3 regions of the Oceanispirochaeta sp. M1 genome follow, and region 3 is predicted to be linked to each of the others. Evidence: riboswitches for the same ligand, from Rfam matches in the RefSeq annotation. Region 3 holds a riboswitch; each other region holds the start of a gene.
The links. A riboswitch is a leader RNA that binds a small molecule or an ion and turns the genes downstream of it on or off. The one in region 3 is predicted to bind molybdenum cofactor.

Region 1: it holds a riboswitch for molybdenum cofactor, as region 3 does, so the genes downstream of both, DV872_RS00865 (Ig-like domain-containing protein) here and DV872_RS13350 (aldehyde ferredoxin oxidoreductase family protein) in region 3, are expected to answer to the same signal.
Region 2: it holds a riboswitch for molybdenum cofactor, as region 3 does, so the genes downstream of both, DV872_RS01485 (extracellular solute-binding protein) here and DV872_RS13350 (aldehyde ferredoxin oxidoreductase family protein) in region 3, are expected to answer to the same signal.

What each region holds. Positions count from the first base shown of each region.
Region 1 covers NZ_QQPQ01000001.1:211,940-222,097, forward strand. Annotated here, with positions in the region: gene DV872_RS00855 (MFS transporter) at 1-1,129, opposite strand, end outside; gene DV872_RS00860 (endonuclease/exonuclease/phosphatase family protein) at 1,137-2,231, opposite strand; molybdenum cofactor riboswitch at 2,368-2,524, shown strand; gene DV872_RS00865 (Ig-like domain-containing protein) at 2,578-3,009, shown strand; gene DV872_RS00870 (iron ABC transporter permease) at 3,091-4,047, shown strand; gene DV872_RS00875 (ABC transporter ATP-binding protein) at 4,044-4,865, shown strand; gene DV872_RS00880 (ABC transporter substrate-binding protein) at 4,919-5,998, shown strand; gene DV872_RS00885 (hypothetical protein) at 6,000-6,770, shown strand; gene pabB (aminodeoxychorismate synthase component I) at 6,779-8,536, opposite strand; gene DV872_RS00895 (hypothetical protein) at 8,655-8,933, shown strand; gene DV872_RS26350 (hypothetical protein) at 8,982-9,170, shown strand; gene DV872_RS00900 (iron-containing alcohol dehydrogenase) at 9,249-10,158, shown strand, end outside.
Region 2 covers NZ_QQPQ01000002.1:57,810-67,967, reverse strand. Annotated here, with positions in the region: gene DV872_RS01490 (hypothetical protein) at 1-158, opposite strand, end outside; gene DV872_RS01485 (extracellular solute-binding protein) at 182-1,666, opposite strand; molybdenum cofactor riboswitch at 1,656-1,791, opposite strand; gene DV872_RS01480 (YhcH/YjgK/YiaL family protein) at 1,867-2,325, opposite strand; gene DV872_RS01475 (amidohydrolase family protein) at 2,455-4,080, opposite strand; gene dctP (TRAP transporter substrate-binding protein DctP) at 4,354-5,349, shown strand; gene DV872_RS01465 (TRAP transporter small permease) at 5,447-5,977, shown strand; gene DV872_RS01460 (TRAP transporter large permease) at 5,991-7,274, shown strand; gene DV872_RS01455 (mannonate dehydratase) at 7,293-8,357, shown strand; gene DV872_RS01450 (Gfo/Idh/MocA family protein) at 8,379-9,527, shown strand; gene DV872_RS01445 (glucosamine-6-phosphate deaminase) at 9,530-10,158, shown strand, end outside.
Region 3 covers NZ_QQPQ01000017.1:8,066-18,223, reverse strand. Annotated here, with positions in the region: gene DV872_RS13370 (thiamine pyrophosphate-dependent dehydrogenase E1 component subunit alpha) at 1-794, opposite strand, end outside; gene DV872_RS13365 (GTP-binding protein) at 906-1,850, shown strand; gene DV872_RS13360 (MoaD/ThiS family protein) at 1,878-2,111, opposite strand; gene DV872_RS13355 (hypothetical protein) at 2,108-2,542, opposite strand; gene DV872_RS13350 (aldehyde ferredoxin oxidoreductase family protein) at 2,542-4,272, opposite strand; molybdenum cofactor riboswitch at 4,337-4,464, opposite strand; gene DV872_RS13345 (FadR/GntR family transcriptional regulator) at 4,654-5,358, shown strand; gene iolG (inositol 2-dehydrogenase) at 5,484-6,497, opposite strand; gene iolE (myo-inosose-2 dehydratase) at 6,527-7,420, opposite strand; gene iolD (3D-(3,5/4)-trihydroxycyclohexane-1,2-dione acylhydrolase (decyclizing)) at 7,430-9,310, opposite strand; gene DV872_RS13325 (5-deoxy-glucuronate isomerase) at 9,307-10,122, opposite strand.

The sequences.
Region 1 (10,158 bases), on a different contig from region 3:
AGCTGACGGACAACAGGGCTGTAATGATGGTTTTCCACTGGGACTGAACCGAGAGAACGGAAGTCAGGATCTCATTGGATGTATTATCAGAAATAAATCCCGTAAGGATCGGTTTCCTTATGTTTTCAATAATATAAATACCCATGAATGCTATAAGAGCAAGTATCCATAACTCTACCCCATACAGAATTCCGCAGATAATTCCAGATGAAAAACCAAGAAGAAGGGTTGTGAGAGCTATGCTCTTCTCCCGGTTTCCTGCAATTTGTGATGCCATCCTGGAAGCTCTGGATGTGATTAGATAGATCAGAAAATACATGATCCCTATAAATAATCCGTTCTTCTTCTCTATCTCAGTATCCTGTAGAAGAGGTATGAGTATAATCACATTCACCATAACCGGCTGAATATAGTCTTTAACGGCTTTCAAGTATGCTGAATGGGTGGCGGAAGTATTGAGGATGGAGAATACTTCCGGCTTTCTGATGACCGAGAACAGCTCTTTTACAGTCGCTTTTATGGAAAAAATTTCCTTTCTGACAGACTGCTCCGTTGACTTATCAAGTTCCCCCGGATAGGACATTATCAGCAGAAAATTGATTACATAGGGGATTATAGAATATAGGAAGATCATCTCATAGGAGCCGTTATAGAATATAATAATCCCCGCTATAAGGGATGATAATGCGGCGCCTTTTTGAGACCAGGATCGGGTATGTCCGTAGTAGGCAATCTTCATGTTATCCATTTTATTTATCTTCAGATAATCCATAAGTATCCCCTTATGGGTTCCTGAGCGGAATGCCTCAGCTATTCCGTAAAAAAGGAAGGCGAAAAAGAAAAGCCAGTAGTTATCTGAGATATAAAAAATCAGAAATGAAATAATATAAACAAGAAGTGATGCGATAAGAGAACGCTTTCTGCCAAAGTTGTCTGCAATGATTCCTGAGGGTATTTCAAAAAGATTGGTGGTAATTTCACGTAGAGCATAAAGAGTTCCAATCTGTGTAAAGTTCAAACCCTTCTCAATAAGAAAAAGGATAAAGAAAGCATCAAAAAAACGGAGATTTTTCAGAAAACCATAGAAGCAGAATTTGTAGTACTGTCTGTTTTTAAGTATGTTTTCCATTTGCTTCCTATTTCATGCCGACTCGCAGCATAACTGGGTTATGATCGGAGTTTGCAAAATTCAGGTCGATTCCTTTCACTTCAAGAATATCAACATTGGGTGATACCAGGAAGCCGTCTATTACACATTTGAAACTCTTTCCCGCCTCATAAGGGTCTTTCAGTGAACGGTTTGTCGCCACTTTCGGATCAAAAGCCCAGGACCAACCCGGCATGGACCAGTCTTCAGGCAGGGGCTGGTAGAATTCCTGGGCAGTTTCAGTGGATGTGAACTGATCAGCATCGGTGCCCGGCATAAAGCTGTTCCAGTCTCCACCTATTACTACATACCGACCCTTCTCAAATTCCTCGGAGGCCAGCGTTTTTATGAACTCAAGCTGCTCTTTTTTAAGAAAACCGCCCTTGTCATAGGCCGATGTATGAAGGTTTATGAGAACCCACTCCCTTCCGGACTTTTCCGGTAGTACTGTCATAAGCAGGCAGCGGTCCAGAAAGAAAATCTTCTTGGGCCAGGTATAGTTACCCGGCAGGGCATGCCGCTCCGCCTTCTTCATTGTGTAATCAGAATATACTGCCAGGCCTGAATGGACTGAGCCGTACTGAGTGCCGATGATCCGGGGGGAGGGGATATATTTTACTCTGTAATTGGATGCAAAGGCATAGGATTTACCTCTGAGAATATCTGAAATCTGCTCCAGTTGATTATCTTTATAGGAGCGGGTACTTTTCCAGTCTATCTCCTGAAAGAAATAGATCTCTGCAGAACTCTCATTTATGGCCTTGTATATACCTTCTCTGTAAGAAACATACTCCTCTCGGGGAGCCCTGATGCGCTCTCCTTCATCCATAAAGAAATCCATGTCTCGGCCAAGGCCGCCGTAACCGATGTTCCAGTTGAAAATATCCAGAGTATCACCGGCAGTCTCCCGACTCTGATGAGTTATTGAGACTGCTTCAAGGTCTTCAGGCTTATAGTCAGTGAGGGTGAGCCATAAGATCAGAAGGATAAGGGGTATAAGAATAATCAGGCAGATTTTCAGCAGTGTTTTCATGTGTGAATCCCTTAATAACTCAACCATGGAGTGGGTTGTGTGTATAATCAAAAAATTTACTATAACATCAATTGTATTCAGGATGATTCTTTTTTTTTAATTCAGAAGGAAAAAGGCCTGCAATGAAAGGTCCTGTCTGCTTTGTATTCTCTGAAACTTCTTGTAGAAAGACTTATAGCGGTGTTAGTATGAATTAAATCTTCGAACTGTTGTTTTCTAAAGGATTTTCTCATGTAGAAATTATTCCATGAACTTCAGTCGGTGTACGGATATAAGTCTGTACCAAGGGTCTCTCGGGAAACTGACAGGCCTCCCTGTTGGAAAGGAGATACACCCTATTCGGATATTATATTCCGGCTCCTCTTTCATCACTACACTTTTCTTTTCAGGAGTTTCTATGTCATTTCAGTCTTTGCAGAAAAAAATCTTTGTTCTTATTGCTCTCAGTCTTCTGGTTCTGTCACCTCTTGCCGCCGGTGATAAAACCGTAATGCTTGACTCAAGTGATCCTCCTGCAGCTGCTGTTGATGTTTTGGTGGATGCAGAGTTTGTTCTGACCTTTACCAGCAATGTTATCAATATGAAGGTTTCAGATAACAACAGAAGCTGTTTTACCCTGCTTAATGACAATGGAGAATCGGTGGCCCTTGAGGTTCTTATGGCTGATGATCAGATTGAGCCTGAGTTTAAACGGATTATCAGAGTGAAAGCACATGAGAATCTGAATAAAGACTCTGGGTACTCAATTGTTATTTCCGGAAAGCTGAAGGCTAAAAACGGTTCCACCCTGGGAGAGGATACAACAATCTCTTTCCGGACTGCACCGTAAAAGTACCCGAATCCTGTGGAGTTCCTGAAGAGGCATAAATCCCTTTATTATATTCTTCTCATTTCTGTTCCACTCCTTGTCATGCTGGGCTCACTTTTTGTGGGGCGCTATCCTGTGGGAGGGGGGGATGTTCTGGGTAGCCTTGCTTCAGTATTCAGGGGCGGGCCGCTTAATGACGAGGGTCCCGAAAGCAGAATTATCCTCTATATCCGTCTTCCCCGGGCTATCCTGGGGATGCTTGTGGGAGGGAGTCTTGCTGTTTCCGGTGCATCCCTTCAGGGGCTGTTTCGTAATCCCCTTGTAAGTTCCGGAATGCTTGGTGTCAGCTCGGGTGCAGGCTTTGGTGCGGCACTGGCGATTATTCTTTTTGGTACCTCCATTATGACGATTGGTTTTTCCTTCCTCTTCGGGCTGCTGGCAGTGATTTTCAGCTTTATGGTGGGAAGAATATATAATGCCAAGGCACATATCACTCTTGTTCTGGGAGGGATGGTGATCAGTTCACTCTTTTCAGCCATGCTCTCATTTCTCAAATATGTGGCCGATCCCTATGATCAGCTTCCTGCTATTGTTTTCTGGCTTATGGGGAGTCTGGCTTCAGCCCGGTATCAGGATATTCTTATTGCAGGAATTCCCATGCTGGCCGGTTGTCTGGGACTCATCTTATTCAGTTATAGAATCAATGTACTCTCCATGGGTGAACGGGAGGCCGGGACTCTGGGAATCAATGTTCCCGCTGCCCGCATCTTTGTTGTTATATGCACCACCCTGGCTACAGCAGCTGCGGTCTGTGTGAGCGGCAGTATTAACTGGGTCGGCCTTATTATTCCCCACATGGGACGGATGATCGTGGGCAGTGACAATCGCTGGCTCCTTCCCTTCAGCTTCTCTCTGGGGGGCTGTTTTCTTATTGTGGTGGACCTGATTTCCCGTTCAATCAGCGGCAGTGAGCTTCCCCTTGGAATCCTTACATCATTTCTGGGAGCACCCTTCTTCATTTATCTCCTCTACCGGACAAAGGCACGGGGCTGGCAATGAAAGATCATCTCCTGGAAGTCGAAAATCTTCATTTCAGTTATGGCAGTAAACAGGTATTGAAAGGTCTGGATCTGAGTCTGGAAGAGGGAGAAGTCCTCTGTCTTCTGGGACCGAACGGCTGCGGCAAGACAACACTGCTGGACTGTATACTGAAGCTTCTTACCCCCCCTTCCGGATCTGTGACCATTATGGGGAAAGATCAGAAGAACCTGAATCCTCAGGAGCTGGCAAAAATTACAGCCTATGTTCCTCAAAAGCACAGCAGTCATTTTCCATTTACTGTTTCAGATTTTGTACTGATGGGACGGACTCCCTATACGGGTATTCTTGGAGCTCCGGGAAGAGAGGATCGGAAACTGGTGTTGAGGGTTCTGACAGAACTGGGTCTGGAAACCCTGAAGGACAAGGATTACTCAAGGCTCTCGGGAGGCGAAGCCCGTATGGTGCTTATCGCCAGAGCCCTGGTTCAGGAGGCACCCCTGCTGATTATGGATGAACCCGGGAGTCATCTGGATTACAGAAATGAGATCCTTATGCTTGAGACCATTCTTTCTCTTGTAAAAAACAGAAAGCGTTCGGTCCTCATGTCCACCCATTCTCCCAATCAGGTCTTTTTTCTTGAAAACTGCGGACTCCCTGTCAGGGCGGCAGTGCTGCAGGAGGGAATCATACAGGAATCTGGCAGGCCTATGGATATCCTGACTCCAGAAAATCTTAAAAGAGTGTACGGAGTCCGTACGGCTCTTGTAAATCATATGGACGGGAATCATTCCATAAACAATATAATTCCCATCCCTTCCAACAGAAAGGCTGAATAATGGATATAAGAAGATATAGGGAACGACAATTATTATTCCACGTGATCACCTTGATGATTTTTGTAGTCAGTCAGCAGCTGACAGCCCGCGGGATGCAGGATCAGCCGGAGCAGCTGAACCAGAATCTGTCTGAGGAGAGCTCTGTTCCGGAAGGACGATTGATTACAGATTCCTTCGGCCGGGAAGTGCTTATTCCCGAATCAGTTGAGCGAGTCGCCTGCCTATACGCCTTTTCCGGTCATGTCACCACCATGCTGGGCTGTGGTGAGGATATCGTTGCGGTTGTACCCGGGCTGAAAAGGGATAAAATGCTCAATCAGCTGAATCCCTCACTGGCAGATGCAGCGGTAACAACTCTTGACGGAGTGGTTCATATTGAAGAACTCCTCAAAATGGAACCCGATCTTGTTTTTCTGAAAGGAGAGAGTGCCCGTCTGGAAGCTGAAGTGGAGAAGCTGGAGCGTTTTGATATTCCCTATCTGGTTATTGAATACAAGAGTATTGAGGAACAGATGGAGGCCATCAGTATTATTGCTTCTGCACTGAACCGTGAGGAGAAGGGCCGGGAGTTTAATCATTACTACCAGCAGACCATGGACAGAGTGAAGAACCTCCTCAGCTCTCTACCCGCTGATAAACGGATCAGAGTCTATCACTCTGTGAATGAAGCGGTCCGAACCGATGCTGCCGGAACTCTACCGGCTGAATGGCTGGAGATCTGTGCTGTAGATAATGTCTCCATTGGAGAGACTCTTAAATTCAGAGACAATAAGTTTTTTGCCTCCCTGGAGCAGATTTATCTCTGGGACCCTGAAGTGATAATCTGCAATGAAGGCGGTGTAGACGAATATCTTTTGAGTAATGAGATGTGGGGCGGCTTAAAGGCGGTAAAGAATAAGGATGTGTATCAGATTCCCATCGGGATCTCACGCTGGGGACATCCCGGCGGTATGGAGACTCCCCTTGCCATTCTCTGGACAGCCGTCACTCTCTATCCTGAATATACTGGGGATATAAATCTCGATCAGGAGATCAGAGAGTTTTATTCCCGCTTCTTCTCTATCGATATTGATGATGAAACCATTGCCCGTATCAAAGATGGCAGCGGTATGCGTGCACCCAAGGGAGAGTAAAATGAAGCTGCTGATTGCCTTCGATGATACAGATAATCTAACCAGTCCGGGAACAGGCCACATCCTGGAAGACTTTAGAACCCTCAGCTCAGAGCGTGGCTGGGGACCTTCAAAGAGGATCTCCCGGCATCAGCTTTTTGTACATCCCGATGTTCCCTATACATCTCATAACAGCGCCATGTGCTTTGAACTGGAAATTGAAGAAGACCATCCTGATCTGGTGGATCAGATAGAAAAAGAAGCCGTGCGTTTTCTACAGGAGAGATCCGCTGAAGGTTCAGATCCGGGGCTCTGTATTCTTGAGTATCATAAACTCAGTAATAAAGATGAATTTATAAGCTTCGGACAGAGGGCCAAGGGGGAAGTCCTGAGCAAATCTGAGGCCTACGGTCTGGCCGAACGCTGTGGTATCCGCCTGTCCGAACACGGAGGAACGGGTGATGGGATAATCGGGGCTCTGGCAGGAACCGCTCTGCGCCTGCAAGGCATGGACGGCCGTTTTCGGGGACAGCTGGAGGGCCTGGAAGAGGGGAGAGCCTATGATTCCAAAGAGCTTCTGAATCATCCGGGAATAGACAGAATAGCCATTCTTGAACCCGGTGCAGTCCTGGATCATCTTCAGTATCATGATCCCTCAGAATCTCAGCTGTCAGTCCGCCTGATTGATAAACCAAAGACAATTCTGTACCAGGGTGAATCCCTCTTTCTTCTGAGCCGGGAAGAGACAGAAGAGTTGAGCAACTGGACAAGGACTCAACTCAAGCGCTTTTGAAATTATTCTCATTCACTGTAATTGACTCTCATAATACCTCTGACAGAATTGATAAGGTAGATTTCATCTGCTTCAGCTATTTCTGCTGCTTTGACAACTCTCTCCTTCAGAACTCCCTGTTCAAGCATCTCCTGTCTCATGGTACCGGCTAAAAGCCCACAGCTCACGGGAGGAGTGTAATGAATCCCTTTCAGAACAAGTACAATATTGGCAATGCAGCTCTCTGTGATTTCTCCCTGTTCATTCCATAGAAGTACATCATCATAATCAGGATTCTCCTTCAGAAGATTCTTATAGATCTCCCGTTCTGTAGTCTTATGAAAGAGAAATGGATTTCTGCTGCTCATAGGATAATCAGCTCTCTTCAAGGTCCTGAGGCCCTTGGAATCCTGCTCATTCAGGGGCTGTGCCTCAATGTGTATTTCTCCATCTCTATCAAGAAGCAGCCGTACTCTCTGAGCCTCTTCACCCCTGAAGCTTCCGGATGTTTTTTCTAAAGCCTTCTTAATATCTCCCGTTCTGCAGGGATAGTCAAAGTAGTCTGCCGATTCTTCAAGGCGTTTTATATGTCGTTCCAAAAGAATGAATCCATCTTCTTTTGTCCATTTCAGTGTTTCCAACAGTGAAAATACTCTCTCTTTTCTACTGAGAATACCTGTCTTTGTGAGTGACTCTTCATATTCCCCTTCCATTGTGGAGTCCCATACTACTCCACCTCCAGTTCCATATCGGGCTGTCTGTTCGTTTCGGTTCATCATGGCCGTCCGGATGGCTACATTGAACTGTGCCCTTCTATGGGGTCCCCAGTATCCTATTGAACCGGTATAGAGTCCCCGGGCTGTGGATTCAAGCTCTTTAATAATTTCCATTGTTCTGTACTTGGGGGCTCCGGTTATGGAGGCGCAGGGAAACAGGTTTTCAAGAATCTCCGGGATTTCTGCATCCGTTTGGGCATGGACTTCTGTTGTCATCTGCCAGAGTGTCGGGTATTTCTCAATTTCAAAGAGCCTGGGTACCCGGACTGTTCCGCTTCGGGCTATCCGTCCCAGATCATTTCGGATCATATCCACAATCATCATATTCTCGGCCCTGTTCTTCTCTGAATGGTAGAATTCCTGAGCAATCTTTCTATCTTCTTTGGTGGTCATTCCTCTGGGAGCTGTACCCTTCATCGGTTTTGTCATTATCCTATCCCCGTTCAGTGAGAAGAAAAGCTCGGGGGACGCAGAGGCTACCACCATATCACCGTAATCCAGATAGGCCCCGTATGAAGCATTTTGTGCCCTCTGCATCCGGCAGAACAGATCCCGGGGGTCTCCATTGAACTCTGCCTCCAGTCTGTATGTATAATTAACCTGATAACTGTGACCGGTTCTTATATATTCCTTTACAGCCGAAAACCCCTTATTGTATTCATCTTTGCTGATGCAGGGAGTCCACTTCAGTTCCTTATTATCTTTTTCACTGCTCTCAAAATGCAGTTCTTTTATTATCTCCGGCGCCTCGTAGAGGGAGAATGAAAGGAGGGGAGTCTTTACTTCCTGAGAGGCAGGCAGAGCCTTATCAAAGCCCGGTGAGGCATCATAGCTGATAAATCCGGCGGCATAGAGTCTTTCACTGCAGACCCTTTTATGAATATATCTGATAAGTGAGGGTATCTCTGAATGAACTGTTGTGCTGTAGACAGCAAGGGGATTCCTGAAATAAAGCCAGTGTCCCTCGGCGGCATCATGGATGAGGGCTTCTCCTTTCTGTACCGGAATCATCTATACCTCCTGTCTCAACTGAAGCCAATGTATCATGATTGGTATTTTAGTCTCCATTCTTATGAGGGTATATGTTTTTTTGCTCTATTTATTGCCCGGGAACAACGATAGTGCCGATATGAGGCCTCTCTATTTTGTACCGGAACGATTTTCTCCTCTTCTTTCAGATGCAGCTGGGAGAGGAGGAGTGTATTTCAGCCTTTCTCCCCATGAAAATGAAGATCTTCCTATACGTCTTTTATGCGGCAGAGCCTGTGTTCTCCTTGCCGGGGGGCTGTCATGTGATCATATTTACAGGGTTTTGCAGATAGAGGATATTTCCTATTTTAATAATTGTTTCAGGTCATATAACAGTATGAGCCTGGAAGAGTACCAATCCTGGGCTCTTACTCTATAGAGATACTTGTATTCACAGAATATTTCATTATAATGAATATTGTTAGATATGCCTAATTGCGAGGATGAAGTGTCAAAACTGGATAAAAAAATGTGTAAGCTGGCCAAGGAAGGTCTGAAGAAAAAGCAGGAAAGTGAAATATTTGCCGAAGTACTGTCTCCCCGGTTCATATGTAAAAAATGTCTGAGGGTCTCTACTGACAAAGATCTGCTCTGTGATCCGAAAAAACTGGTTTAAAGCTTTTACCATTAGTATCTTTATTGAAAGACTCGGTCTCAGAGTCTTGATAGTGCAAAGATAGGAGTAAATATAATAATGGATAATTTTATTTTTAGAAATCCCACAAGAATATATTTCGGTAAAGGGATGGAGCTTAAGGTCGGTGAAGCGGTCAGTGTTTACAGTAAAAAAGTACTTCTCCACTATGGAGGAGGATCTATAAAAAGAACCGGTCTTTATGACAAGGTGACTGCATCTCTCAAAGAGGCAGGAATAGAGTGGGTTGAACTTGCAGGTGTAAAACCTAATCCCCGTCTCTCTCTTGTTTATGAGGGAATAAAAATCTGCCGTGAAGAGAATATTGATTTTGTTCTTGCAGTAGGTGGTGGTTCTGTCATCGACTCTGCCAAAGCCATAGCAGCAGGTGTTCCCTATGAAGGTGATGTATGGGATTTATATGAAGGTAAAGCACAGATTGTGGAAGCCCTCGGTATTGGAACAATTCTGACTATTCCTGCAGCTGGAAGTGAATCCAGTTCCGGAACTGTTATCACGAAAGAGGAGGGTGAGCTTAAAAGACCCTTCGGTAACGAACTGTTGTATCCCGATTTTTCAATTCTAAATCCTGAGCTGGCCATGACCCTGCCTCCTTTTCAGAGAGCCTGCGGTGTAGCCGATATGATGGCGCATCTTTTTGAACGTTACTTCACCAACTCCCATCCTGTTGAACTGACAGACAGACTCATCGAGGGTGCGTTGAAGACCATAATCCATAATGGCCCCCGTATTATGGGAGATGATGCAGATTATGATTCCTGGTCAGAAATCATGTGGTCAGGTACATTCGCTCATAACGGCAGCCTGGATACAGGACGTATTGGTGACTGGGGTTCCCATCAGATAGAGCATGAAATGAGCGGTATCTATGATGTTGCCCATGGCGCCGGACTTGCTGTCGTATTTCCGTCCTGGATGCGCTATGTCATGAAACATGATATCAAGCGTT
Region 2 (10,158 bases), on a different contig from region 3:
CCCTCTCCTGCGGGAGTCGCAGAGGAAATATCATCCACTTCTGCCACAGCAGCTTCACTGTTCCCCCCATTTTCTGCGGCTACGGGATTGCCTTCAGTTGCGCATCCTATGGTGAACAGCAGGAATGCCGTCAGCACCAGATACAATAATTTTTTCATCTCAAACTCCTTTATAAAACCAATTAATTTTTTATTGAATTGTTCATCAGGGTCTGTCCCTTCTCCAGAGTCTGGTGTACCGACAACTGGCCTGAGAGTGCGAACCTGAGAAGTTTCCACATATTATTCTTATAGATGCTGTATATCTGCTGTGGAGGGACCACGGTTCCTCTTACTACAGTTGATTTAAGAAGGGAGAGATATCCGTATGATATTCCCGGGATATCCAGTACATCAACTCTGGCCGGAAGTTTTGCTAATGCAGGACAGAATCTTTGCTGTACTCCCGCACCGATCATATGCTGCAGAAATCGGCGGGCCAGAATGGGATGTTTAGTCTGCCGGGTCATACAGAAGGACTTGAAATCCAGTAGAGGAGAGAGAGGAATCCCTGTCATCTGATTTATAGGGTAGGGGAGAACTCCGAACTCCAGCCCCAGAGACTCGAAGTAGGGGACAGCATAAGAGCCGCTCATTATCATTCCTACTTTCCCTGCAATAAACAGGGCATCCATGGCATCTCTTTCAAGGGGGCTCAAAAGTTTTTCTTCCTTTAAGTCGAGGATATAATTCAATGCCTCTTCTGTCGCTTTATCATTGACTGTGATTATTCCCTTAGAATCTATAAGCTCCCCTTTTCCAAAGGAAACCTGAAAGGGAATCAGCCAGTTGGAGGAGTAGGCATTCCAGGCCAGAGGATGAATCTTGTTATTCCTCTCTCTTATCTGCCGGGCTGCCAGCTCCATATCATTTAATGTCCAGTCGGGAGAGGGTACTGAATCAAGCAGATTCCTGTTGTAATAGATCAGCTGTGTATCAAAGTAGAACGGGAGGGCCCATAGTTTGTTGTTGAGAGTAAAGGCTTCAGTACCCTGTATGATAAGATCTGGAGTTTTTATATATCCAAGGTTCTGAACAGCCCTGGCTGAAACCAGTTTTTCTACGGCACTGGATTGGATCATCACAAGGTCAGGTACATCTCCTCTGGCCCTTACAACTGAATGTAGTTTCGAATCGGGACTGGGAACTTCTACTGCCTTGATACTGATGTTGTGGTGGTCTGCAAAGTTTTCAATTTCATCTTTGAGAGCATCAACACCTTCCCAGGACAGCCAGACCTCCAATTCATCAGATTCCATGGCTGTTCCCTTGAAATTCAGCTGAGTCAGGTCATGATAAATCCTGTCTTTGAATATCAGACTGAGGCCTGATGAATTATCTTCACTTACCAGTAGGGCCTCGGCCCAGTATTCACCCAGGTCATCATTTTTTAAAAGATTTTTTGATCCGGCGTTGCGGATATCCATCTCATATACTTCCTCCATAAGAGGCAGTGTTTCGAGAAGTGAGCAGCCTTTATAATAAAGGCCGTCGAATGAGTATGTTGATTTTCTCAGGTACTCTGAGTCCATAAGCCTCAGAATGTCTGATGTCCTATAGCTGTACTCCTCTGAAAAGAGAAGGACCGGTATAAGGATTATCAGAAGGATAATTCCTGCACGTTTCAATGTATTTCCTTTCCAAACACGGGAGGCTGTTCTGTTTCCGGAACAACCCTGCGGGCAAAGACTCATGGATCGTGCCTGGAAAAGGCAGAATCTGTAGAGGCAGAACCTCGGAAATTAGTTAATAGCTGTTATTCTATTGCGCCGCAACCTTCGGGTCAAGATCCCATAAAGGTTCCGGCGTGTTTATCAGAAACAGATGATTACTTTTTGATCTTTAGAACCAGTTTTTTCACCTCTCCGGCAGTCCTGCCTCTGATGCTGCAGCCCGGCATATGAGAATCCTCGGGGTAGAACACTGCAAAGTCTTTGACATCAAGTTCACACTCAGTAAAAGATGTATGAGAGTAGAGTTCAACATCTGTATCTGGATTATATTCTGTTGTAACTGTTAAATAATCAGGAGTGGTGTAGCCCATCATTTCGGAACCGGAGATCATATACTGAATATCAATATAGTTTCTGTGTGCTTCAAACTGCTTTTCATTGACAGCCTTAGTTGTGTAGCCCTGAACCAGAGCGAAGATATTGTCTCCGTCTATTTCATAGCGGCCGAGTTCCATGGATTTCAGATCTGATTCCCGGATGAAATCAAAGGCTTTTTTAAAGCTCTTGTGGAGTACTTCGTATTTTGCCGCATTGGCGATTGTATCTAATATCATTACAATTCCTTCTGTTCCCGGGAATTTGGTTTCTCGGGGAGTTCATCACCCCTGGAGAGAATCTCTCCAGAGTTGATAGTTTAACTTACTATAGCTTGTACTGAACTGTGAATATATAGGGTCCCATAATTAGATGTGGATAAACATTCCCGGCATTTCACTGCCTACAGGATTTATCTCTTTAGCTGTTTCAGGAGTTAAAAGCATCTTCCCATTGATTATGACCCTTTTTATTCCTTCTGGTGGAAGAGGAATCCCATTCTCATCTTCCCTGTCGCTGATGGTTTTCTCATTTAATACAACCAGATCGGCATAGTATCCTTTTCTGATATATCCCCGCTTTGGTATTCCCAGTCTTTCCGCAGTGGCTCCGGTCATCTTTCTAATGCTCTCTTCGATACTTTGAATATTGTGCTCCCGGCTCAGTTTGAGGATGCGGGGGATAGAGCCGTAGATTGCAGGGTTATTTATACCCTCTCTTTCCATCCATGCATCAGTCTGATAATGGACTTGAGGGTGGGCGATCATCCTTTTTAAAATCTCGGGATTGGAATATCGCTCCATCAGGACGGCGGCAGTACCGTTACTCAGACGGACAAGATCGCAGAGAGTCTTAAAGCTGCTCTGTCCAAGGTTCCGGGCAATTTCTGATAGATACAATCCATTATATTTTTTCCATTCGGGATATACGGTATTTGTTACTCTGATCTGCTCAAATCCAAAGCCTAGAACAAGCTCCATTGCCTTTATTTCCACCCAGAGTCTCTTCAAGGCTGACTTACTTTCCACATTCTTATTAAGGTCTGCCAGAAACCATTCAGGGAGGATTACATTTATTCTGCTGGCACCTAGTGAATAGCCATAGGTATCAAAGTGGATATCCACCCCTCTGACTTTGGCATCCTCCAGAAGCTTGAATGCCTTATCCGCACTTTTCCAGCTCTGTGAGCCTACAAAGATCAGATGAGAGAACTGGAGGCGGACTCCAGTCTCTTCAGCCAGTTCGATCATATCCTGAATTGCCAGAATATGGTGGGGAGTTCCGAAGGGTTTCATAGGATAGGTTCCGGAAACAGCAGAGGCTGCTCTCGGGTGTACCGCAAGTACCTTATTATGGGATTTTACCAGCTCTGCTACGGCTTTCAGCTCTTTTTTGTCGGCAAAAATACCGGGTTCATATTGGAGACCCAGGGAAATCCCGCAGGCTCCCTGCTTCAGACTCTCATCCAGAAGACTCAGAAGCTGCTTCAGTTCTGCATCTGTCAGGGGATTCGCATCGTAGCCTCTGATGGAGGTTCTTGTGGTTCCATGACCTACATAAGAGAGGATATTCATGGGGCTGCCGTTCTCTTTGATATGTTCTTTATAACCTGCTGCATTCTGCCAGCTGAGTTTTGCCCGGCCTGAACGGAAGATATTATCACTCAGAAGTTCTCTATAGGGATGGGATACGGGGAAACCGAAAGTACTGAAACCGCAGTTTCCACCTACTGCAGTTGTGATTCCCTGCTGAAGAAAGGGCATCATCAATTCCCTGCTTCCTTCGTTTCCGGCAAACCAGTCAAGGTGGGAATGAATGTCTATAAACCCAGGCGCCACAATATGGTCCTCACAGTCTATCTGAGGAAGACCGTCATCAGGAGTCTCCTCCTGTATTCTGATAATTTTTTCATCTTCAATTAGAATATTACCCTCTTTGGCGGTAGATCCTGTTCCGTCGATGATACGACCGTTTGTGAGCCAGTAGCTTTTCATTTTTATTTTCCTTTTTTAAAACTGAGGCATGAATATTTTTCCCTATGCTTCCATAGTTCCAAAATATAATAACATGGTTTGAGTGATAACTCATTCAAATTTATTTCATCCATAACGGCAAGAGAATTTGTTTCAAATATTGCTCTCCATAAGCTCCTGTTCTCCGGCACTTTCATGGATCAATAGTTAACAGAGTTAAAATATTGTAATAATTGTTGCCAAATGCATACTTGTATGGTAGTGTGTTTGTATATTATATCAAAGGAGAACTTTGTGAAGAAAAATCTTATTATTCTTGTAGTTCTGTCTCTTCTACTGAGCGGCAACATTTTTGCCGGCGGTCAGCAGGAAGGCGGAGACGCGTCTATGGCTCAAGCCACTAAATTATTTATTGCCGGTACCAGCGGTAAGGAAGACACACAGTCCATGGGTCATTTTGACTATGCAGAAAGATTGAATGCAACTGGAGCTTTTGCTGCAGAAGTTAAGATCAACGCTGTAATGGGTGAAACTGATGATGTTACCGAACAGGCTATTCAGGGTGTTCCTGTAATCAATGCTACCGACCCCGGTCGTCTGGCTGCCTATGTTCCCGAATTCGGTCTGGTTCAGATGCCTTATCTGCTCCCCGATTACACCTACCTGAACAAAATCAGAGATACCAAGCTTTATGCTAAATGGGACAAAGATTTCCAGGAAAAAGGTCTGAAACTGGTTACTGTTAACGGTTATTCCGGTGTTAGAAGCTGGGTAACAGACTTTCCTGTAACAACACCTGCTGATCTTAAGGGTGTTAAAATCAGAACTATCGGTTCCGATCTTTTCGTAAACTCTGTAAATGCAATGGGTGCTATCGCTACTGCTCTACCCTGGGCTGAGACATATCAGGGAATGGAACAGGGTGTTGTAGACGGATGTGAAGCTCAGATCCCCGGTATCTACTCCATGAGATTCTATGAAATTAAATCTTATGTAAGTCTTTCCGAGCACTTTACTCTGATTGCCTCAATGGTAACCGGTACTAAGTTTTTCGACGGACTTTCTGCTGAAAACCAGACAATCCTTCTGGATACAGCTTTTGATGCTTACAAAGACAACCAGGAAGTTGTTGTTTCCAAGTCCAAAGATTATATCAAGGAAATGGAAGCTGCGGGTGTTACTTTTCTCGAAATTGACAAGACTCCCTTTGTAGACGCTGTACAGTCTGTATACGTAGACATGGGATTCTCTGAACTGAAAGACGATCTCTACGCAGAGCTTGGACTTTAATTCACAGTCAAATTAACCATTAATTAAAATAAGCCGGCAGCTTGTCCGAAAGTATGAACTGCCGGCTATTTTTTATAACCCGAGTATTGAGGAATAGATGAGAAAGATATACGAGATCTATTGTAAAATACAGGAAATGATTGTGGGGACAGTATTTGTTTCAATCGTTATCCTGATTTTTTCAGCCGCTTTTTTCAGACAGTTTGATAAACCCATTGTCTGGGCGGATGATATTGCCAAGTTTCTTTTTTCCTGGGCCGCTTTTCTTGGCGCAGATGTTGCCATGAGACATTCCCGCCTTGTCGGTGTGGATCTGCTTGTGAAAAAGTTCAATCCTAAAATCGGTAAAATTGTACAGTTATTTGTATTTTTAATAATTATTGCATTGCTTTCGGCCTTTGTTATTTATGGTACTAAACTGAGCATAGAGAGTGTGGACAGAAGTTTTCAGACCCTGTCGAATTTCAGTTATTCCATAGTTACAGCATCCCTGCCGGTGTCTTCTCTGATGATGATTCTGACAGCCTGTATCAAGATTGCCAAAATAGGCATCAACTTTAAGGATGATGAATATAATGTTCTTCGCGATATTCCCGGGGATGAAGCTCCCGTTAAAAGCTGTTGCTAGGAGTTAAAACGAAATGACATTACTTGTAATTACTTTTTTCTTTTTATTGGCTATTAATATGCCCATCGGTTTTACCATTGGTATCTCCGGAGCGGTCTTTTTTCTCACCAGTGATATGATCCCCTTTTCCATTACGGTTCAGAGGGTTGTTGCACAGACCCAGTCCATCGCTTTTCTGGCGGTTCCCTTCTTTATCTTTGCAGGAAACCTGATGAATAAGACCGGAATCACCTCTCGTCTTCTCCGCTTTTCTTCTCTTCTCACAAGAAGAATGGCCGGTGGTATGGCTCAGGTGAATGTTGTACTCAGTACCATGATGGGCGGTGTATCAGGGTCGGCTGTAGCAGATGCTTCCATGCAGGCCCGTATTCTCGGTCATAACATGGTAAAGAAGGGGTATCCAAGAGGATATACTGCAGGAATCACCTGTCTCTCCTCCCTGATTACAGCTACCATTCCACCAAGTCTGGGCCTGATCCTTTATGGATTTGTCGGAGAGGTCTCTATCGGTAAACTTTTTATTGCCGGTATTGTTCCCGGATTTCTAATGATGGTATTCCTGATGGCTACAGTAAGCATTACTGCCAATAAGCATAAATATGATATGCCCGATCTGAGTGTGGAAAAAATCACATTTAAAGAAGTCTGGGTAGATCTTAAAGACTCAATCTGGGCTCTTATGTTTCCAGTCATTCTAATCGTTGGAATCCGTTTTGGATTGTTTACACCTTCTGAAGCAGGGGCCTTTGCAGTTGTATATGCCCTGTTTGTAGGTAAATTCATCTATAAGGAACTGACCTGGGATAAATTCAGGGCTGCCTTGAAGGATTCCTTTATTGATAACGGTGCAATCATCCTGATTATTGCCCTCTCCGGTATCTTCGGTTATGCCCTCTCTCTTGAGAATGTCCCCGGACAGATCGGATCACTCCTTGTGGGAATCACCAGTCATCCTCAGATTATGCTGATCATCATTGTCCTCTTCCTGGCTGTTGCCGGTATGTTTATTGACAGTAATGTAAGCGTTCTGCTTTTGACTCCTATTTTTCTTCCTGTTGTGAAGGACCTGGGGGTTGATCCCGTACATTTCGGAATCCTGATGATGACCATTGTTACAATGGGCTGCATGACTCCTCCTGTGGGAACTGCGCTGTATACGGTATGTCAGATACTGGATGCTCCGCTTGAAGATTTTGTTAAAGAAACCATGCCTTTCTATCTGGCCGTAATCTTTCTGGTTATCGTGCTGATATTCATCCCCGATGTGGTTATGTTTCTGCCGAATTTGATTTACTGATAAGGATAAGATAAGTTTATGAAAATGAGCCTCAGATGGTTTGGGAAAGGACATGACAGTGTTTCCCTGGAACAGATACGTCAAATTCCAGGAGTTGGCGGAGTTATCCCTACTCTTTACAACACAGTTCCCGGAGATGAGTGGAATCTGGAAGATATACAGAGTCTGAAGAAAGATGTGGAAGATGCGGGTCTGAAGATCTATGGTATTGAAAGCGTTAATGTTTCAGATGAGATCAAGGTAGGTCATCCCAAGCGTGACCAGCATATTGAAAACTATATTGCCACATTAAAGAAACTCTCAGCCGAGGGAATCAATATGGTCTGCTATAATTTTATGCCCGTATTTGACTGGACCCGCTCTGAGCTGGCCAAACCCAGACCCGACGGTTCTACGGTTCTGGCCTATAATCAGGAAAAAGTAGACCTCATTCATCCCAAAGAGATGTTTGACCATATTGATGGTGATTCTAACGGCTTTGTTATGCCCGGTTGGGAACCCGAGAGAATGGGAAAGGTTGAAGAACTGTTTCATCTCTATGAAAGTACAGACAATGAACAACTCTTTCAGAATCTGAAATACTTTCTGGATGCCATAATTCCTACCTGTGAAAAGTACGGTGTAAAGATGGCCATCCATATTGATGATCCCGTGTGGAGCGTATACAACCTTCCCCGTATTATCAAAAACAAGATGGATCTGCAGCGTCTGATTACAGAGGTTCCCTCCGAGTATAACGGAATAACTCTCTGTACCGGATCTCTCAGCTCCAAGCCTGATAATGATATTCCCGATATTATCCGTTCTCTGAAGGGCAGAATCCACTTTGCTCATATGAGAAATACAAAACATACAGCTCCCGGAATTTTTGAAGAGTCGGCACACCTTTCCTCAGACGGTTCTCTGGATATGTATGAAATAATGAAAGCTTTTGTGGAAATTGGTTTTGACGGACCTATTCGTCCCGACCATGGTCGTGCTATCTGGGGTGAAATTGCCATGCCGGGTTACGGCCTGTACGACAGAGCCCTGGGTGCCCAGTATCTACTGGGACTGATGGAAGCCGTTAAAAAGTCTCAGTAAGAAAACAGAGGGATAGGAATAATGCTGAAAGTCATGATAGTTGGAGCCGGAGCAATTGCACCGGCACATATAGAGGGATTTCTCAGTTTTCCTGAGAGAGTGGAAATAACTCATATCTCTAATCCCACTGTTGCCAAGGCGGCCGCTCTTATTGACAAATACGGATTGAACGCTGAAGCATCCTCCTTATTTGATGAGCAGCTGGATGCCGTGGATATTGTCTCTATCTGTTCTCCTCCCTCCACACACCGGGACCTTGCGGTCAAGGCACTGGAGGCGGGAAAACATGTCCTTCTGGAAAAACCCATGGCCATGAGTCTGGGTGAATGTGATCAGATACTGTCTGCGGCGGAGAAGGGGAATGCCCTGATCTCTGTTGTTGCTCAGAGCCGTTTTATCTCCTCCATCTCCAATACTATGAAAATAATCCACAAGGGTGATTACGGAAAGCTTCTGTTTTCACAGATCAACTCATTCTGGTGGAGAGGGCAGAGCTATTATGACCTCTACTGGCGGGGTCTCTGGGAGAGTGAAGGGGGCGGATGTACGCTGAATCATGCGGTTCACCATATAGATCTTCTTCTCTGGGCCAAAGGTCTCCCTGTGGAAGTTAATTCCTTTCTGACAAATCTGAATCATCAGAATTCGGAAGAGGAAGATCTCTCCCTGAGTATTTTAAAATATGCAGACGGAACCATGTCTCAGATCAATGCCTCTCTGATTCATCATGGAGAAGAGCAGAAACTGGACTTCCAGATGGAAAAAGCCTCTGTTTCTATACCCTTTGCTGTTAAAGCAAGCACTCCGCGTTCCAATGGATTTCCCATGGATGATGAAGAGACAATCAATAAGTTAAGTGATGAATATAAGAATCTGCCTGATCTGAAGTTTGAACACCATGCAGGACAGGTCGGGAACTTTCTCGATGCCATAGAAAAGGGTACTCCTCTTGCTGTAAGCGGCAAAGATGGCCGAAACTCCATTGAACTTATTTCGGCTGTCTATAAATCCGCCTTTACCGGATCAGGAGTCATACTCCCCCTGAAGAAAGATGATCCCTATTATTCCTTCCCCTCGAGAGTGGAGGATGCCACGCGTTTTCATAAAAAAACGAAGTCCGTAAAAGGGTTTGATGACTCTACCATCACTGACTTCAAAGGGAGATTCTAAATATGTCAAAAATTGTAGAGAAGCAGATTGATAAACTGACAGTACGTGTCTTTGAAGATAGAAAAGCCATGGGGTATGCGGTTGTCAGGGATGTAACAGAGTGCATTCTTGAACTCCTGAAGACTCGTGATCATATCAATATGATGTTTGCCGCGGCTCCCTCACAGCAGGAAGTCCTGGACGGCCTTAAAGAAGCTGATCTTATTCCCTGGGACAGGGTGAATGCCTTTCATATGGATGAATATATCGGACTCTCTGCCGATGCACCCCAGGGATTCGGTAATTTTCTCAAGGCTGGAATTTTTGCCCATGTCCCCTTTAAGAATGTCTTTTATATGGATGGTCAGGGAGATGCTGAGGCTGAATGTGTCAGATATACGGATCTTCTGAAAGAGAATCCCCTGGACATCTGCCTTAATGGAATAGGTGAGAACGGGCATCTTGCCTTCAACGACCCTCCTGTGGCGGATTTTAAAGATCCTGAATCTGTCAAAGTTGTTCAGCTGGATCAGATCTGCCGGCAGCAGCAGGTGAATGACGGCTGCTTTGCCACTATGGATGATGTCCCAAAGACAGCATTGACTGTCACCATTCCCGAATTGATCCGTCCGGAATATATATTCTGTACGGT
Region 3 (10,158 bases):
CTTCTGTATGCCTGGGGATCACTCTTGGAGTGACCAAACCAGCGATATGTATTCAATACCATCAGCATGGGGCCGTTTTCTTTAACATATTCTTTTGCTTTGAGAGTTTCTTTATATATATTGACCACATCATTTCCATCCAGGGCCAGTCCTTTGATTCCATAAGAAGAGGCACGAACCGAAATATCATCGATATTCATGGATTTACTTACATGAGTAGACATACCATAATAGTTATTGGTGCAAACAAATAAGACTGGAAGTTTCCAGACTGATGCCAGGTTCAGAGCCTCATGAAAAGTACCTTCATTGCTGGCTCCGTCTCCAAAAAATCCGACGGTAATATTATCTTTCTTTAAATATTTCTGACTCAGACCGGCACCTACAGCGAGTGGAATTCCTCCCCCCACAATACCGTTTGCCCCCAGACTGCCAACTGAAAAATCGGCAATATGCATACAACCGCCCTTGCCTTTACAATATCCGGTTTCTTTACCCAGGAACTCAGCCATCATTTTGTTGATGTCCATATTCTTACCGATTCCCTGATTATGACCACGGTGGGTCTGCAAGATATAGTCTTCATTTTCGAGAGCAGAGCACACGCCGATCCCGGTAGCTTCTTCACCAATACAGAAGTGAGCTGTTCCATGAACCTTGCCCTCGACAAAAAGACGGGCAGCTTTTTCTTCAAATTTTCGGGTCTGAACCATTTTAAGATACATGTCCAGATACTTTTCTTTTGTAATCTTCACGCTTTTTGCGTGAGATGTAATGCCTTTTGTATTCTTCATACATATTATTCTACATTAATTCACTTGCATGTCAATTGTAACTTTATTATTTATTTTTTTACATATGTTATTACCATGGATTTGCTCGATTAAAATCGTTACAATCAGATCATGTCAGAGAATCCAATCAAAATTACAATCATCGGCGGTTTCCTTGGAAGTGGGAAAACAACAATCCTCAACAATATAATCAGGGATTTACCAGAAGGGCAGAGAACAGCAATTCTGATAAATGATTTCGGAGATGTTAATATCGATGCCCTTCTTATTGAAAAGGGAGATTATTCCAAGAAGGAGATTAAAGGCGGCTGTATCTGCTGCAGTCTCAAGGAGAAACTGCTCCAGAATCTTCTCACCATAGTAAACGATGAAAAACCGGATCATATCTATATTGAAGCCACCGGCCTGGCCGTTCCCTGGGAGATGAAAAAAAGTATCAGCACCAACTTCAGTGCCGACAAACTCCTGGTGGATGAAGTACTGGTCTGTACGGATGCAATTCAGTTCAAACGCTTCCATGATTATCTTCCCGCCTACTCCAGGCAGTTTGAAGGAAAGCCCTATGTGCTGATTACAAAAGCGGACATTCATGCTTCTGATCTTCTGAAAGAAATCAGAGAAAAACTGCAGCGTCATTATCCGGGAATTTCCGGATTCTCGGAATCCAGAAACGGAACATGGACCAGACCGGAAGCTCAGGATAAAAGAGAAGAGGATCTCCCCAGGGGCATGATGCCCTTTCTTTTACAGGCGAAAATGATAGATACGGGTAAAGATGGAATTGAGCAGCTCTCATTTCAGGGAGCCCTTAAAGAAAATTCGGAAGTGCTGAAATCTCTGATATCAGAAAACAGTGAGAAAATCATCAGACTTAAGGCTCTGATTCCCCAAGAAAGCAGCTGGAAGAGTATTCAGTTTGACGGGGAGATACTTTCAGAGGATTCCATTTATCCTGAAGATTCAGGATTGCTCAAGGAAACAATTCTTACTCTCTTCTGCATGAAAGAGCATAGAGCCTACTTGAAAAAGGTATTCACTCAGATCATAGGAAATTGACAAGGCTGAATATCCCCCCCCAATCTCTCAACCTCCACCTATTGGCGGAAAGAGTCCGAGCACATCACCGTCTTTGAGAGGACTGTGCGGTTCGGCATGGACATTGTTGACAAAAATAATAGTTACTTTTTTCGGTGGGATACCCATTCTGTTCATTATATCCAGCACACGATCCCCTGTTTGAAGAGGAAAATCCGGAACCGATGGAAAGAGAGTACTCAGTGTCGCAAATGTTTTTACTTTAACAACCCCTGCACTCAAACCACATCCTCCGCATAAAAACCCAGTTCCAGAATATCATTTTTATGATCAGAAAGAACAGTATTGAACAGTTTGAGACGCACAAGATTTCCGTCAACCTTGATCCTTCTATCCTCACCGCTGCTCATGCTCTTCCGCATGGCCTTGATGGGACTGTTAGAGCGGAGCATGGCCCCCACCAGACCGGGCATGGCTCCGGACAATACAATTGTATCCCCGGAAACCAGCCTGGTGGAATCAGGTTCATCCACACAGCCGTTATTCAGGATAAGGGTCTGTACCTCCCTCTCCATCCCTTCAGGATCAAGAGAGAGGATTCTGAGGATAAAAGATGTGACAGTCTCCCCGGGCATGTACTCAACAAGAACACCCTGCTGAAGGACGCTGCTCAGGAAGATTCCGTCACATGATCCTTTATCAATTCTTCGCATTACCAGTTAAAGACCTCATCCAGTTCCTCATCTGTTACTTCAAAAACTGCATCGTGGGGTGCCAGTTTTTCTCTCTTGAAATACATAGGCAGACGGTCATCCTCTTTTGTGAATCCTGCACCCTTATTGAAATCCCGCTCCATTGTCAGAACAGATTTACCAAGTGCGGTCACATCATCTGCAGTCATACTCAGGCCGAAAAATGCATTTATAAGATCTACAAAGGCATTGAAAGTTTCAGGCTGATCAAGAATGGGGAATGCAATAAAGAGACACATTCCCGTAGAGTCGATGGCCGCAGTGGCAATCTGGAGATTTCTTGAGAGTTCAATCTGTCCCTGAGGTTTAAGAGGATCTACAAATCCGCCCACTTTAAGAATATTTGTGGCAATGGCATATCCCGCAGTATGGTCGGCACCCTGAGGGGTAGTCGCATAGGTAACACCAATTCCCTGTATGGGTCTGGGATCGTAGGCAGGCATAGCCTGTCCCTTGACAACGGGAGCTCTTTCAAGACCGAATGCCTTTGCAGTCACAGCGGCGCCGCTTCCAAGGATTCGACCCATTGGAGTTCCATCCCCTACTTCCTGAAGAAGTTTAATGGCAGCTTTGGCATCACCGAATTCGGCCATACCTGCATCCATAGCAACCGCAATGGTGGCTCCCATTTCAATTGTATCCAGACCGAAGTCATCATCCATTCTATCCATCTGAGCAATGGCATCAAGATCATCTATGCCGCAGTTGGGTCCATGGGCCCAGACTGTTTCATATTCGGGCTGCTTGGTGACGTAATTACCTTCCTTGTCCACATAGGTACCGGAGCACTGAATGACACAGCCTCTGTGACATCCATGGGTTGCCTTGCCACCCCGGGCTGTTTCTGTTTCAGCCAGTGTCTCACCGCTGATTTTATGAACATTGGGAAACTGACCCTTTGAGAAGTTATTTACAGGGAATCCACCAGCCTCGTTTATTATATTGGCAAGAACATTGGTTCCATACGCAGGGAGTCCCTGACCCGAAACACCATGAGCCTTAATTCCCTTGATAAAAAGCTTATTGGCAGCCTTGAAGGCATCTTCATTTACAGGTTTTCTCACTGAACATCCGCTGTCATCAAGAACAATGGCCTTGATTCCCTTTGCTGCCATTACGGCTCCCACACCGCCACGTCCGCAATGTCTTGTGGGTCTGAGTTCAACATCAGTACAGGCAATAGAAGACGCTGCCAGTTTTCTCTCTCCTGCTGTACCGATAGACATATAGGCAGCCTTGTCGCCATATTTTGCGACTAATTTTTCAACAACATCATAGTTATTCAGTCCAGTGATATCAGTGGCCTCTACAATTGAGATTTCATCTTTTTTTACAACAAGAGTATAGAGTTTACCCTCAGGAGATTGTCCTTCAAGAATAATTGCGGCATAACCGATACGGGCCAGAACCTGGGCGGCCTGTCCTCCTGCATTGGATTCTTTGATTCCACCGGTGAGGGGGCTCTTACAACCTACCGAGAGTCTTCCGGAGATAGCTGCGGCTGAACCGGACATCATACCGGGAGCAATGGCCAGCTTATTTTCAGGACCCAGAGGGTGACAGAGAGGAGGAACTTCTTTGAAAATTACTTTAGTAGTGAGTGCTCTTCCGCCGATACCGGCATAATCACCCACATCTTCAATAACATATTCCGGAGTGGAACCCATTTTGATGCGCAGAATCTTATCCATACTTAACTCCTTTATAAGGACCTCAACAGTCCATATTTCCCGTATTTGAACCCGGATATCTAAAAGTCCGGACGGTGTATCTCCTTTTCAAACACGGAAGGCTCTGAGATTTCTCTCCAGAACCCTTACGGTCAGAATTCCTTTGTCTTAATAAAAGACTTTAGGAATAAAGACTCGGAGAAGTACGCTGAATTTAAGTATATTATAGATTGGTCATTTGTAAATGAAATTGTTACTTTATATTAACAATTCATGTGTACAAATCAGAAATCGGAGGATAAAAATCCAAGGCCCATATATTATGAATTAAATCTTTAAATTATGCCTTCTCTGTTGTCTGAATTCTACAAATGTTGTATTGTCATACAATAGGAGTCATAGATGGCCAAAATTCGTCAAAAAACAGTTGTAGAGCAGGTAATGGAGCAGATAAAAGAGCTTATTGCCTCCGGAGAGTATCAACCGGGAGACAAACTGCCTACAGAACATGAACTTGCAGCACGTTTCGGAATAGGCCGCTCCTCAGTTCGTGAAGCCATAAAAATATTCAATTATCTCGGAGTCCTGAAATCCAAAGCTGCCAAGGGCACTTTTCTTTCAGACAGAGCTAATATTTCCACCGAAGCACTCTCCTGGGCCATTTTGATGGGTAAAGAAGAACAACATGAACTTATCGAGACCCGAGGAGCAATCGAACTCTGGAGTGTAATAAACCTGACAAGACAGTCTATGGAAAAATCTGAAGCCGTTGAAGAAGTCCTGAAAGAGCTGCAGAAAGAGGTTGATGAGATGAAAGCCGGAATTGAATCGGCCTCTCCTGAAACAACCGTAGAAGCTGATTACAATTTCCATAACATCATAGTTAAGAGTACCGGAAACACTCTATTCTATGCCATATACCAGACTCTTAAATCCTTTATGTATGAAGAGATAGTAAAATCCCAGGATGATTATTCCGACCGTTCTCTGATTGTTTCTGAACATCAGCATATTGTTGATACAATCAGATCCGGTGAAATCAACCAGTCAGTTGTAACCTTCAGCTCTCATATCGAAAATATTGAAAGCCGCCTGAATATCCGCTGATCATTCAGCCTCGATTATTCCCTTAATTATTTAAAATCCAATAAAAAAACCGCTTCCCCTTGAGTTCCTTCATTAAAGAAGGCAACTCTCGAAGAAACGGCTTTTCAAGCTGTTCTATTGCTTAATTAATAATTGAGTTTTACAGGCTTTCCTGTTTTCAAAGATTCACCAGCTGCAATTGCAATCTGTACGGGTCTCAATGCGTCAATGCCGCCCAGGGGAGTATCTGTATCATTGATAATAGCCTCACAGAACTCTCTCAGTTCCTGTACAAAGGAAGCCATATAACGCTCAAGAAAGAAGTGAAAAGGTTTTTCAGAAATGATTCCATCTTCAGTACTGAGTACTGCCGTAGACTGTGTATCATTTCCAGTCGCAACAGATCCCTTACTGCCGAAAACTTCAGCACGCTGATCATATCCATAGGCCGCTTTTCTGGAGTTATCGATACAACCGATAGCACCATTGGCAAATTTCATAGTTATCAGTGCGGTATCAATATCACCGGCCTTTCCTATTTCGGGATCAACAAGCACAGCACCCTGAACAAAAATTTCTTCTACTTCACTGCCGCTTAAATAACGGACCATATCAAAATCATGGATGGTCATATCAACAAACATACCACCGGAACTTTTTACATATTCGATGGGGGGTGGTGAGGGATCTCTTGAAACGATCTTAATCATGTGGGGATCACCGACTTTGCCAGCCTCCACAGCATCTTTTACGGCTCTGAAGTTGTGATCAAAACGTCTGTTGAATCCAATCTGGAACTTCACACCCGCTTCCTCAACAATTGCCAGAGTCTGCTTGATACTTTCGACATCAAGGTCAATGGGTTTTTCACAGAAGATATGCTTTCCTGCCTTTGCCGCTTCTCTTGTAATCTGTGCATGTGTATCTGTAGGAGTACAGATAAGAACAGCATCAATTTCTGAATCAGCTAGAATATCCTTGTATTCTTTAGTTGTTGATTCAACACCCATGGACTGTGCCCAGGCAGCAGTCTCATCATTCATAAATGGGTCAGCCATAGTTTTAACTGATGCTCCGGAAATCTGATTACAGATTCCTTCGGCATGTACCCTTCCGATTCTTCCGGCACCTATGATGCCGATATTCAATTTTTTCTTCATTTTTATCTCCCGGTTCTGAAAACTATTTCTCAGATACCTGTATTTTTTCTTATGTAATCTCTGGCCATCTTGGCATATGCAAAGGGGTTGGCTTTAGCCGGGTCCTGTTCTGCCTCAACAACCATCCAGCCTCTGTATTCATTCTGTTCCAGAATACTGAAGATTGAAGGAAAATCGATTGAACCATCACCGGGGACTGTAAAGACACCCTGTCTGACAGCATCAAGAAAGGATGAATCATTGGACTTTACATCAGCATAGACATCAGTTCTCATATCTTTAAGATGAACATGGCCTACCCTTCCAATAAACTTTTTCAATGCTGCAACGGGATCTTCTCCGGAAAAGGCAAAATGCCCGGCATCAAAGAGTAGAGAGACCTTTGCAGGATCTGTGTCATTCAGAAATCGTTCTGTCTCTTCAACAGTCTGCACACCTGTTCCCATATGATGATGAAAAGCCAGCTTAAGACCTTCTTCATTGGCAATATGTCCCAGTTTATTCATTCCATTACACATCTGAGCGAACTCTTCTGTGCTTAATACAGCTTTTCCACTGAAAACGGATGTAGTTGTATCACCCTGGCAGGAACGTGTCTGCTCTGAAGGACCGATAACATCGGCACCCATGGCTTTCAGGAAAGAGAGCTGGGCTCTGAAATCTTTTTCAACCTGCTCGAAGGGCTGTGAAGCCAGAAAAGAACTGAACCACTGATTACAGATTTTCAGCCCTCTCAGATCCAGATGCTCTTTCAGGACTGCCGGATCTTTAGGATATTTATTTCCCACTTCAGAACCTGCATACCCTGCCAGAGCCATTTCACTGACACACTGTTCAAATGTGACTTCCGCACCGAGATCGGGCATATCGTCGTTGGTCCAGCCGATGGGAGCCATGGCCAGTTTTACATTGTCTTTATTCATTTTTTACCTCTAATACTGTTTTGCTTCTGCAATATTTTTAACAAGTTCTTTATTGGCTTTGAGAACAGCTTCTTTTTTGGAAACTTCGGGTGTACCGACTCTCCACCAGCTTTCATATCCTTCTGACATGGAGTCAAAATCAACCTTGATATCAAGGAGTGTAGTTACAGGACTCTCTTTAGCTTCAGCCAGAGCCGTTCTAAGCTCTTCTGAATTATGAACTCTCCAGACTCTGCATCCATAACCTTCGGCTATTTTTGCATAATCTACGGGAATCGGTTTTCCACCTTCATCAAGACGTCCTGTCTCAGGATTTCGATATTTTAATTCACAGCCGAACTTGGGAATCCCCTGGCTGGTCTGCAGATTATCAATACAGCCGAATCCGTTATTATCAAAGAGCATGATATTGATTTTGACGCCTTCCTGTATGCTGGTAAGCAGTTCTGAATGGAGCATTACAAAACTGGCATCACCGGTCATGGAGTAGACCTCCTGATCAGGTGCGGCAATTTTTGCACCTACAGCGCCGGAAACTTCATAGCCCATGCAGGAAAATCCATATTCCATATGGTAGGTATCTTTATGTCTTGATCTCCAGACTCTCTGCAGATCACCGGGAAGACTTCCGGAAGCACCTACAATAATTGCATCCTTATCAAAAATCTCTTCATTCATAATCCCAAGAGCTCTGAGCTGTGAGTAGATTCCATTGGGTCCCAGTTCATTATCAGAATAGAGATGATCTACTTCCTTTTTCCAGGCAGCTCTTGCATCTTCAATTTCACTGCTGTAAGAGGATTTCCATCCCTTTTTCTCCAGTTCTGCACTCAGTGAGTCCAGTCCTGCTTTCGCATCACAGAGGAAGGGAAAAGCATTCATCTTATAGGCATCAAAACTGTTAACGTTTAGGGAGAGAACTTTTACATTATCCCTTTTAAATGATGATTTACTTGCAGTAGTGAAGTCTGAAAGTCTTGTTCCCACAGCAATAACAAGATCTGTTTCCGCAGCAATAACATTGGCTGCCAGACCTCCTGTGACTCCGAGGCCTCCAAGATTCATGGGATTGTCCCAGGTCACTGCACTTTTACCGGCCTGTGTTTCGCCAAAGGGAATATTGAATTTCTCACAAAATGAGGCCAAAGCTTCTCCGGCCTCTGAATAGCGGACTCCTCCGCCGCAGACAACAAGGGGTTTACTGCTTTCAGTAATTACTGAAGCAGCTCTCTTAACAGCATCATCTGATAGAGAACGGCGCTCAATGAAGTGAACCCGTTTTTCAAAGAATTCCACCGGATAGTCCCAGGCTTCCGCCTGTACATCCTGGGGCAGGGCCAGACAGACTGCACCCGTATCAGCAGGATCGGTAAGAACACGCATGGCATTCATGGCCGCAGACATCAGCTGCTCGGGGCGGCTGACTCTGTCCCAGTAACGGCAGACAGAGCGGAAGGCATCATTGCTGGTTACAGTACTGTCATTAAACTGCTCCATCTGCTGAAGGACGGGATCGGGCTGCCGGCAGGCAAAAGAATCACCCGGAAGGAGTAAGACCGGGATTCTGTTAACTGAAGCCAGGCCGGCAGCTGTCACCATATTGAGTGCACCGGGGCCGATGGAGGAAGTCACGGCCATTATTTTCCGGCGGTTATTCTGTTTTGCATAGGCAATAGCCGCATGGGCCATACCCTGTTCATTATGTCCCTGGTAGAATTTGAGAGAGTGATCAGGCTCCTGAAGAGCCTCCCCTATCCCGACAACACATCCGTGTCCGAATATACCGAATACACCATTTACAAATTTTTCTTCTTCTCCATCAAAGGAGATATATTGATTATCAAGAAATTTAACCAGGGCCTGTCCCATGGTCATTCGGACTGTTTTCATATTTTTGTTCCTTCATGTTTCAGCTCGGGCCAGATCTTTACTTCAGGATCGATAAGCCATTTATGCTCTTCTTTGAAATATCTGGTAGACGGCAGCCATCTGTCTTCAGGAAGATGGGAAATCATCCAGATGTAATACATGGCGTAACCTGCTGCTGTCACCTGTGAATGGGTTTTACCCCCATTGATGAGACATGTATCGCCATTTTTTGTATAAAAAGCTTCTTCATCCAGAAGAGAGACTCCGAATCCCTGCTCAGGAAAATGTCTGTAATGATAAATCTCAGGCTGAGGATGATGATGGGGGGGATAACTGGACCAGCGGCCGGGATGATTTATGACCTCACCCAGAACCATGTTGGATTCAGGGGCAATCTCACCATCAAATACAGTACGGACAGTACGTTTGGCAGCATCATGCATTATTCCTCCACCGAAGATATCACTTCTGATATCTTCAGGTCTGTATAGCTTAGAAGGAAAATCTTTACTATTTGTCTTCTTTTCCACAGAAATCTCGACATCGGACAATGCTGTTATTTTTACCTCCACCCCACTAGGTACATGCAGTACAGAGGGGCTTTCTTCAAAACAGGAAGAGCGTTTCATTACGGCTTCTTCTCCCTGCCATTCAAAGCGGAGTTCACCTGAAATCAGAAGCCAGGCCCGTTCTTTGATCTGATCACCGTCTTCCCAAACGTCTCCGGCAGATAATCTGAGAATTCCAAAATCAAGGAGCATATCCGAATGGATTCCATTTTCCTCTGTTATAGAGGTATACCCAGAATCTTGTATCTGATTTTTTACTATCATATAATTCCTCCTGCAGATACTCAGTCACTTACTGAT